DNA from 3 places in the Pseudomonas sp. NY15372 genome. Region 2 is predicted to be linked to each of the others. Evidence: riboswitches for the same ligand, from Rfam matches in the RefSeq annotation. Region 2 holds a riboswitch; each other region holds the start of a gene.
The links. Region 2 has a riboswitch for cobalamin ahead of ACNFG0_RS05660 (CbtB domain-containing protein). Riboswitches for the same ligand answer to the same signal wherever they lie in the genome.
Positions count from the first base shown of each region.

Region 1 (3,267 bases), 140 kb from region 2:
GCAGCACCCGTGGGGCGCGGATCTGCCAGACGATCTGCGCCTGGCCGCGGCTCCAGCTCCCTGTGTCGCCCAGGCCGGCCTGTTGCATCACGATGCCCAGCACGTCGGTCAGTGGCACCTTGGCAGCCCCAAACCCCAGGGACAACACGCACGAGCACAGCACAGCCACCAGCAGCCCGGCGAGCAGCAGCCGGTAGGCACTGCGATCACGCACGGGCATCACTGCGGCGTGCCTGCGAACAGGCGGGGATGCAGCGCCGCTGCCAACAGCTCGATGGCTCCGGCATTGTCCACCGATGGGGTGACCTGGAGGTAGGAAAGCACCACGAAGCGTCGATCGCGGATGGCCGTTACCTCGCCCAGGGCCGGCTGCGCGAGCAGGAAGTCGCGCTTCTGTTGCCAGGAGGTCGGGCCGTAGTCGACGATGACGATCACCTGCGGGTCGCGCTCTACCACGCTCTCCCAGTTCACTTCGGTCCAGCTGGCAGCGACGTCGGCCATCACATTGTCACCGCCAGCCGCCTCGATCAGCGCCTGGGGCATGCCGAGACGGCCAGAGGTGGTGGGGCGGTCTTCGCCGCTGTCATAGAGGAATACGCGGGGAGCCTGGTGTACATCGGCGACATGTGCCTGCACGCGGGCCACGCGCTGGCGCAGGGTATCGATCAGCGCCTGGGCCTGCTGGCGAACATCGAAGATGCGCCCCAGGTTGTCCAGGTCCCGGTACAGGTCGTCGAGGCTGGCGCGGCGCTGGGGCATCACCCGCGAGCAGGACTCGCTGAGCTCGTACACCGGGATGCCGAACGGTGCCAGGGCCTGCGGCGTGACCGGGCCGCCTACGTACATGCCGTAGCCCCAGCCGGCGAAGAGAAAGTCGACGTTCGCATCGAGCAGGGTTTCCACCGACGGGTAGCGCGGCGCCAATTCAGGCAGGCCGGCGAGAGCACCGGTCAAGGATGGGTCCAGGGTCTTCCAGCCACTGATTCCGGTGAAGCCAACCATGCGCTCGCGCAACCCTAGGGCCAGGAGCATGCCGGTCAGGTTACTGTCATGGCTCACCGCCCGCTGGGGCGGCTGGCTGAAGGTGACGTCGCGATCGCAACTGCGCACGGTAACGGGATAGTCGCCGGCCCAGGCGGCGAAGGGCAGGGCGGCCAGCAGGGCCAGGCAGGCAAGGTGTCGCTTCATGCGGGGCTGATCCAGGTGATGCGTGGGTGAAAAGCCACGGGGTGACGGTCGACCAGTGCCCGTACGCCAAAGACCTCGGCCAGGCACTGCTCGGTCAGCACGTCGGCTGGGGGGCCGTGGGCAACGATGCGGCCAGCCTCGATGACATACAAGCGGTCACAGAAGGCCGCAGCCAGGTTCAGGTCATGGAAACTGGCGAGCAGGCTCAGGCCGGTGGCGCGCAGATGCTCCAGCAAAGCCAGCTGGTAGCGGGGGTCGAGGTGGTTGGTGGGCTCGTCAAGGATCAGCAGACGCGGTTGCTGGACCAGTGCACGGGCCAGCAGCACACGTTGCTTCTCGCCGCCAGACAACGGCGCGAAGCCATGATCGCCGCGTCCCTGCAGCCCCAGGCGATGCAGGCTGTCGTCCACCAGCGCGTCGTCATCGTCGCCATCGAACCAACCCTGGTGCGGCGTGCGGCCCATGGCAACCACGTCGCGTACACTCAGGCCAAAATCTTCGGGAAATTCCTGGAGCATCACTGCGACGCGTTGCGCCACCCAACGCGCTGGGCGCTGCCAGATGTCCTCGTTCTCGAGCAGCACGCGCCCGGCATCGGGCCGAGTGAAGCGATAGGCACAGCGCAGCAGGCTGGTCTTGCCGCTGCCATTGGGGCCGATCAAGCCGACGCATTCACCAGGGCGCACCTCCAGATCGATGTTGTCGAGCAGCCTCCGGCCACCATGGGATGGCGCCCAGTGCAAACCTTCGAGACGCAGGGTAGGGGCGGACATGACGAGCAACCGTACCGGGAATGAATGTAACCCGACGATGACGGCGCGCAAGGGAATCGCGGGCAGGCTACTGCCCCAAGACCGGCCCGCGCCCGCCCACCGCGGGAGTTGCCAAACGAGGTGACAGGCCGGTCTCCGGGCTTGCGAGAGTCGTGAGGCATTCACCTTCCCATGCTGGCGGCACAGTGGCGTATCGAATGCATCGCTCGCTTACCGTTGCGGGGGCAGCGCCGGACTGGTCGCGCAAGGCGATGCACCGGCTTCCCGTTTAATCCCCGGCGCGGCGGCAGGGGACACCTGAAACTGGGGCGCATCTGAGCATTTATGGGGTGGGGAGTCAACCTGTAGGGCGCCCCCGGGCTAGGCGGAGTCTTTAGACAGCGACCGCGTACCGGGTGCGTTGAAGCATTTATCGAGTTTGCGCGTGTGAATGCATCAATGAGGAGGAGCACTTTATCGAACACAGAACATAAATATAAACAATATAACTAAACTAAATGAATATTTAGTTTAGTTATTCCTTAAGCTCATATCATAAGGGCAGGGTAGCCCATCTGGTGAGCTATGGGGTAACTCATGCGTGATCGCTAAGGATTACCATTCAATGACTCACTATCCAGGCTGGATGCTTGAAAGCGCCCATAATTACCTCAAGGCCGCTGAGATTCTAGACGCCCAAAACCTCCCGCATGTTGCCATGGTCAATGCAGCGATCGGTATGGAAATCTTGCTGAAAAGCTTTATTTCCGTACCGGATCAGCACCAAGGTACGTCCGGCGAAACCTACAAGCTCGACGTCGAAGCACTTAAAACGGCTCACCAGCACCTGCAGTCGATCGGCAAGATTCCACCCAAACAAAAGCGTGACGCACACGATCTGCTGACGCTGTTTCACGCGGTGCCTCCAACGATTCGTGAGAGCCTGGCTCTGAACAGCCAGGAACACTCATTCGAGCGGTATCGCGATGTGTTCACCAACAGCCGGTATCAGTACGAGTCAGCCAACTGGAAATTTTCCGATCCAGTACTGATGAGATCGCTGCGGTGGACGTTAGCCAACGTGGTTGGCTACTAAAAGGAACGAGGCTCGCAGGATCCGTTCGTGCTGAGTTACATCGCTGAGGTCCAAGTTCGATCTGCAGCGCAGAGATCGAGGCCAGGGGCCTGGCTTCAAATCTGCCACACACGACCCAGGTGGCTCCATACGAATTTGCGCATAATGTATATTATGTTAAATATTATATTATTCGAGGACAATACCGCGGTTCTCTCCGCCCCAATCCATCTCACCTCGCTGTTCAACCAG
Region 1 covers NZ_JBLUPY010000005.1:157,621-160,887, reverse strand. The annotation lists gene ACNFG0_RS06300 (FecCD family ABC transporter permease) at 1-220, opposite strand, end outside; gene ACNFG0_RS06295 (ABC transporter substrate-binding protein) at 220-1,188, opposite strand; gene ACNFG0_RS06290 (ABC transporter ATP-binding protein) at 1,185-1,961, opposite strand; cobalamin riboswitch at 2,070-2,277, opposite strand; gene ACNFG0_RS06285 (hypothetical protein) at 2,566-3,036, shown strand.
Region 1: linked by a shared signal. The riboswitch ahead of ACNFG0_RS06290 (ABC transporter ATP-binding protein) and the one ahead of ACNFG0_RS05660 (CbtB domain-containing protein) in region 2 are both predicted to bind cobalamin.

Region 2 (3,267 bases):
GGATAAGCCGCGAAGGTACCGGCGGCCACCGCCGGGCTGTCGACCACGGTGATCACCGCGTCGACGGTGCAGGCGTTGCGGATTTCCGGCCACTGGAAGGCTTGTACCAGTGGTTTGGGCAAGGCCAGGCCGCTGGTTTCGATGAGGATGTGGTCCAGGTCAGCGCGACGTGCCACCAGCTCGCGCATAACCGGGAAGAATTCTTCCTGCACGGTGCAGCACAGGCAGCCGTTGGCCAGTTCGTAGACACGGCCGCTGGCCTCCTCCTCGGTGCAACCGATGCTGCATTGCTTGAGAATTTCGCCATCGATACCCAGCTCGCCGAACTCGTTGACGATGACCGCGATGCGCCGGCCCTGGGCGTTGTCGAGCATGTGCCGGAGCAAGGTGGTCTTGCCCGAGCCGAGGAAGCCGGTGACGATGGTGACGGGGAGCTTGGCCAATGTTTTCATGTCGCGATGCCCTAGGCAGATGGCGCGGGCATGCAGGACGAAAGCCGCGGGCCTGCTGGCCGGGCTCGTTCGCCACCGGATCACCCCGCCCGGTTGAAAGTCGAAAACGTCGCGAGGCAGGTCTCCTGGCTTGCACCGTACCGGCCGGGGCCGGTGGAACGACGCCTTCCCGCGCCTGGACGCAGTGGCTGTGTCGATCCTGTTCAGTGCCTACAGTTGCGGGGGCAGCCGCGGCTTGGACCGCGTTCCCGTCTTAGCTGCGGCCAACGCCGCAGAACCTCGAAGCGGCAAGGCTACGCAGTGGTGGGTAGGCGGTCAACCATCAGCGCAGTATTCATGTGCCACCGACATCAGGACCGTCTCCCTCCATGCCCGCTCACGCCTCACCCGCCAATTGACGGGAAATCGGCCGCATGCTTTGCTTGCACCTTGCGTTCAGGTGCCCCTTCGGGGGTGAAACGGGAAACCGGTGCGTCGCAGGCCCCAAGGGGCCGGACAAGGCCGGTGCTGCCCCCGCAACGGTAAGCGAGTGCGCGTCTTGACCACTGTGCCGCGTCGTATGGCATGGGAAGGTGACGCGATCCAGGGAGCCTGCCTCCTCCTCGCCAGCCCGGAGACCGGCCTGACGTCGAATGAACACCCCGCGGTGGGCGGGTGCTGTCGTATGCCCTGGGCAAGCCTTGCCCAGGCGTGACGCCTGTGCCCGCCGCCCATAAAAAAGCAGAGGAACGCGTCATGTCCGTCACCAGTGCCAAACACAGCATCGCCACGCCTGTCAGCCTCAGCCAGCGCGTGATCCTCGCCATCGGAGCCAGCCTGCTGGGCTTGTGCCTGGTGTACTTCGCTGGCTTCTCGCACATCGAGGCCGTGCACAACGCCGCCCACGATACCCGCCACAGCGCCGCCTTCCCCTGCCACTGAGTACGCCTGCATGATCAAGCGCATTGCCCGTACCGCCGGCTTCAGCGGGCTGCTCGCCGCCCTGTTGCTTACCCTGTTGCAGAGTCTTTGGGTCACGCCGCTGATTCTCCAGGCGGAAACCTTTGAAAGCAGCGCCCCGAGCGCCGAGCACCACGCCCATGGGGATGGCACGGTCGCACATACCCATGACGCCGAAGCCTGGGCCCCGGAAGACGGCTGGCAACGCGTGCTGTCCACCACCGGCGGCAATCTGGTGGTGGCCGTCGGTTTCGCCTTGATACTTGCAGCGCTGTATAGCCTGCGCGAGCCAGGGCGGGTAGCCACCGGGGCACTGTGGGGCCTGGCCGGCTTTGCGGTGTTCTGCTTGGCGCCGACCCTCGGGCTACCCCCGGAACTGCCCGGCACTGTCGCGGCCGACCTAGGCCAACGCCAGGCCTGGTGGGCCGGTACGGCGGCTGCCACGGCCGCGGGCCTGGCGCTGGCGGTGTTTGCCCGGCATTGGCTGTTCAAGGTGCTCGGCGTGGCCTTGCTGACCGTTCCCCATCTGGTAGGAGCCCCTCAACCAACCGTTCACGAGAGCTTGGCCCCCGAAGCCCTGGAAGCCCAGTTCAAGCTTGCCTCCTGGTTGACCAATGCGGCCTTCTGGCTCGCCCTCGGCCTGCTCAGCGCCTGGCTCTATCGTCGCGCCAGCCAGGCCTGATGACGCGCGCTACCCTGTTGCCGGCGTTCTACGCCGGCTTTGGGTGCCGCAAAGGCTGCCCGGCTGACCTCCTCGAACAGCTCCTGCGCGACACACTGTCTGCCCATGGCCTGCAACTGGCCCAACTGCAAGGGATCGCCAGCATCGACCTGAAGGCCGGCGAAGCCGGGTTGCAGGAACTGGCCAGTCGCCTCGGGGTCACCCTGACGCTGTTTCCGTCTGCGCAATTGCACGCCTTCGAACCGTTGCTCAGCCACCGCTCACGCGCCGCGTTCAACCACAGTGGCTGCTGGGGGGTCGCCGAAAGCGCAGCATTGGCGCTGGCCGCACAGAGACAAGGGCCGCCCAGGCTGCTGGTGCCACGCCAGACGGGCGACCGCGCTACCGTTGCCTTGGCGTGCAGCCGATAATCACTATTCTCAATTGCCTTTCTGCAAGGATTTCCCATGACGGTCTTTTTCATCGGTGCCGGCCCCGGCGATCCGGAATTGATCACGATCAAGGGCCAGCGCCTGATCCGCCAATGCCCTGTGATCATCTATGCCGGCTCCCTGGTGCCTGCGGCCGTCCTGCAAGGCCATAGTGCTCATACGGTGATCAACAGCGCCGAGTTGAACCTCGACCAGATCGTCGCAGCCATGCGCAACGCGCATGATAAAGGCCAGGACGTAGCTCGCGTGCACAGTGGCGACCCGAGCTTGTACGGGGCTATCGGCGAGCAGATCCGCCACCTGCGCGAGCTGGGCATCGATTACCAGGTCATTCCGGGCGTCACGGCCGCTGCGGCCAGCGCAGCCCTGCTCGGCTGCGAGCTGACCTTACCGGAGCTGGCGCAGACAGTGATTCTCACCCGCTACGGGGACAGCTCGCCCATGCCCGCAGGCGAGCAATTGGCTGACCTCGCCCGGCACCGCAGTACGCTGGCGATCCACCTGGGCGTCAAGCACCTTGAACGCATCGTTGCCGAGCTGCTACCCCACTACGGCCCGGATTGCCCGATTGCCGTGGTACACCGCGCCACCTGGCCGGACCAGGACTGGGTGCGTGGCACCTTGCAGGATATCGTCGCGCTCACGGCAGCCAAAGGTTTCCGGCGCACGGCCCTGATCCTGGTGGGTCATGTACTGGGCGACACCCCCTTCGCCGAGTCGGCTTTGTACCGGGCCGGGCATGCTCACCTCTATCGCCCGTTGG
Region 2 covers NZ_JBLUPY010000005.1:15,816-19,082, reverse strand. The annotation lists gene cobW (cobalamin biosynthesis protein CobW) at 1-452, opposite strand, end outside; cobalamin riboswitch at 550-749, opposite strand; cobalamin riboswitch at 873-1,093, shown strand; gene ACNFG0_RS05660 (CbtB domain-containing protein) at 1,188-1,373, shown strand; gene ACNFG0_RS05655 (CbtA family protein) at 1,384-2,073, shown strand; gene ACNFG0_RS05650 (cobalamin biosynthesis protein) at 2,091-2,483, shown strand; gene cobM (precorrin-4 C(11)-methyltransferase) at 2,520-3,267, shown strand, end outside.

Region 3 (3,267 bases), on a different contig from region 2:
CTGGAGAAGTGGGCTGTCGTCGCGGCACTGGTACTGTTCTTCATCTACATCTGAGATCGCGGGGCCCTGGATCCAGCGCGATCGGCGTGGGAGTGGCGCCCCCCTGTAGGAGCGGGCTTGTCCCGCGATTGGGCCGGGCCGGATATCACCGTCGCCTGGCAAGGGCTTCGCGCGTGATCGCCGGGCAAGCCCGCACAGCACCGCAGCCCATCGGGCTGCGTAATCCCCCATCACGATCTTCGACTAGCCTGAAAGCTCCTGTTGCCAACCTCTTGAGGTGAACGCGATGAGCATGATGGACTGGGACGCCTACCGTAAGCAGTTGATGGCCGGCATCGGCGATCTCAAGCAATTGTCCCCCGACACCGTGGCCGGCTACATGGCAGCCAGCGGTGCCGGGGCCAAGACCAATCACCTGGATGCCAAAACCCGCGAACTGATCTCCCTGGCCGTGGCTGTGACCACCCGCTGCGATGGCTGCATCGCCGTGCACTCCCAGCAAGCGGTCAAGCAAGGCGCCACCCGTGAGGAAATCGCCGAGGCCCTCGGTGTGGCCGTGGCGATGAATGCGGGCGCCGCGCTGGTGTACTCGGCCCGCGTCATGGATGCGGTGGGCAAGGCCGGCAGTTGAGCGAACGACGCCGCCGCTCTTGCGCGACGGCGCCACGCCACCCAGACTTGGCGGTTCAGCCCGCAGGAGCCGCCATGATCCAGATCCGCCCCATGACCCCGGAAGACTTCGAGCGCTTCTGGCCGACCTTCCAGGCCATCGTCCAGGCCCGCCAGACCTACGCCTTCGACCCCGACCTCAGCTTCGAGCAAGCCCGCCACCTGTGGCTTTCGCTGCCGCTGCGCACCCTGGTGGCCGAAGCCGACGGCCAACTGCTGGGCTCGTACTACCTCAAGGCCAACGCAGCAGGCCCCGGCAGCCACGTGGGCAATTGTGGCTACATGGTCGCCGAAGCCGCCCGTGGCCGTGGCGTGGCGCGGCTGATGTGCGAACACTCACAGAAACTGGCACGCCAGGAAGGCTTCCTGGCCCTGCAGTTCAACTCGGTGGTGACCACTAACGAAGTGGCCGTGGCGCTGTGGCACAAGCTCGGTTTCGAGACCGTGGGCCGCCTGCCCAAAGCCTATCGCCATGCCGAGCTGGGGCTGGTGGACTGCCTGGTGATGTACAAGTGGCTGGCCGATGAACCGGTGGTGGAAAAGCCGCCGCTGTTGATCGGGCGCAAGAACATCGAGGCCCGCGTGTCGCGCCGTCGCGGTCGCTGAACCCTCCCCTTGCGCATTTGACTCCCGCGCCGAACGATGGTCAGATGCGCACCTGTTTCAGGTGTCCTGCGCCGCCGCGCGCAGGGTGAAACGGGAAGCCGGTGCGTCCTTTGCAGGACAAGTCCGGCGCTGCCCCCGCAACGGTAAGCGAGCGAACCCTTCGACACACCACTGTGCCTCGTGCATGGGAAGGTGAAGGCGTTCATGACCCTCGCAAGCCCGGAGACCGGCCTGGAGCTTCGTTGGCAAACCCGCGGTGGGCGGGCGCAGGCCGGTTTCGCGTGCGCCCCTGCGTGCGTGCTTGCTCGTCTATGCGTTGTTTCCACCGGGATCCATTCATTCCTGCAGCAGTGGAACGACATGTCCCGTACCTACACGCTTCACACCCTGGCGGCCTGCCTGGCCGTCTCCATGCCGGCATGGTCCGATGAGTTCGACAGCCAGGCCCTGACCTTGCCCTCGACCGCCATCACCGACACCCGCGACGCAGCGTCCGTCGACCTGGCCACCCCGACCCAGGCCGGCTCGCGCCTGGGCCTGAGCGCCCTGGAAACGCCGGCCAGCACCAGCAGCATCAGCGCCGAGCAGATCCAGCAGCGCAACAACCTCACCGTCCAGGATGCCGTGACCCGCTCACCGGGCATCACCTTCACCGGCAGCCCGGGCGATGGCGGCACCGGGCTCTCTGCCCGTGGCTTCGAAGGCCAGAGTTCGGTGATGACGCTGTTCGACGGCTCGCGCCTGTACAGCGGCGCCGGCACACTGACCTTTCCGGTCGACCCATGGATGATCGAGCGCATCGAGGTGATCCGCGGGCCGGCGTCGGTGCTCTATGGCGAAGGCGCCACCGGCGCCGTGGTCAACGCCATACCCAAGAAGCCCTTCGCCGGCGAGATCCGCAATCATCTGCGCCTGGGCTATGGTTCATGGGATCGCCAGCAGCTCGGCCTGGACAGCGGCGGTAGCCTCAGCGAACGCCTCAGCTACCGCATGACCCTGAACCAGCAAGCCGGCAATGGCTGGGTCGATCGTACCGACTCGCGCAGCCTGGCCCTGAGCGCCGCCCTGCGCTTCGACGCCACCGACGACCTGAGCTTCACCCTCGCCCACGAGCGTGGCGATGCCGAGCCCGCCAACTATTACGGCACCCCATTGATCGACGGCCATTACCGCAGCAGCCTGCGCAAGAAGAATTACAACATCCAGAACGACGTGCAGCGCTACCACGACGAGTGGACCCGCCTGAACACCGACTGGGCCATCAGCGACCGCATCACCGCCAGCAACCAGCTGTACTCCATCAAGAGCCGTCGGCATTGGCGCAACGCCGAGACCTACGCATGGAACGCCGATGCCGGCGACCTCGAGCGCGGCAGCTTCCTGCAGATCAAGCACAACCAGGAACAGCTCGGCGACCGCCAGAGCTTCACGTTCGACCACAGCCTGTTCGGCCTGGCCAGCAAGACCGTCGTCGGTGCCGAGTACAACAAGATCCGCTTCAACGTCGACAGCAACGCACCGTACGACGATGGCAGCCAGGACGTGTTGGACCCCTGGAACCCGGCGCCTGGCCGGTTCCACAGCTTATCGCCGACACGCCCGCAAACCTTGTCCACCACCCACACCTTCTCGCTGTTCGCCGAGAATCGCACGGCGCTGAGCGAGCGCCTGTCGCTGGTGACCGGGGTACGCCGCGACCAGAACCATATCGACCGCGACGATTTGGTCAACGACACCCGCAGCGACCGCAGCCTGCGCGGTGGCAACTGGCGTGCCGGCCTGGTGTTGGCGGTCACGCCGGATCTGTCCCTGTATGGGCAGTATTCGACCAGCGAAGACGGCGTGGGCGACCTGCTGACGCTGCGTCCGGAGCAACGCTACGACCTGACCGAAGCCAAGCAGACCGAATTGGGCCTCAAGCAACGGTTCTGGGGCGGGCGCGGTGAATGGACCCTGGCGGCCTACCACATCGTCAAGAACAAACTGCTGGTC
Region 3 covers NZ_JBLUPY010000016.1:41,870-45,136, forward strand. The annotation lists gene lpxO (lipid A hydroxylase LpxO) at 1-54, shown strand, start outside; gene ACNFG0_RS13665 (carboxymuconolactone decarboxylase family protein) at 287-631, shown strand; gene ACNFG0_RS13670 (GNAT family N-acetyltransferase) at 706-1,275, shown strand; cobalamin riboswitch at 1,318-1,525, shown strand; gene ACNFG0_RS13675 (TonB-dependent receptor) at 1,636-3,267, shown strand, end outside.
Region 3: linked by a shared signal. The riboswitch ahead of ACNFG0_RS13675 (TonB-dependent receptor) and the one ahead of ACNFG0_RS05660 (CbtB domain-containing protein) in region 2 are both predicted to bind cobalamin.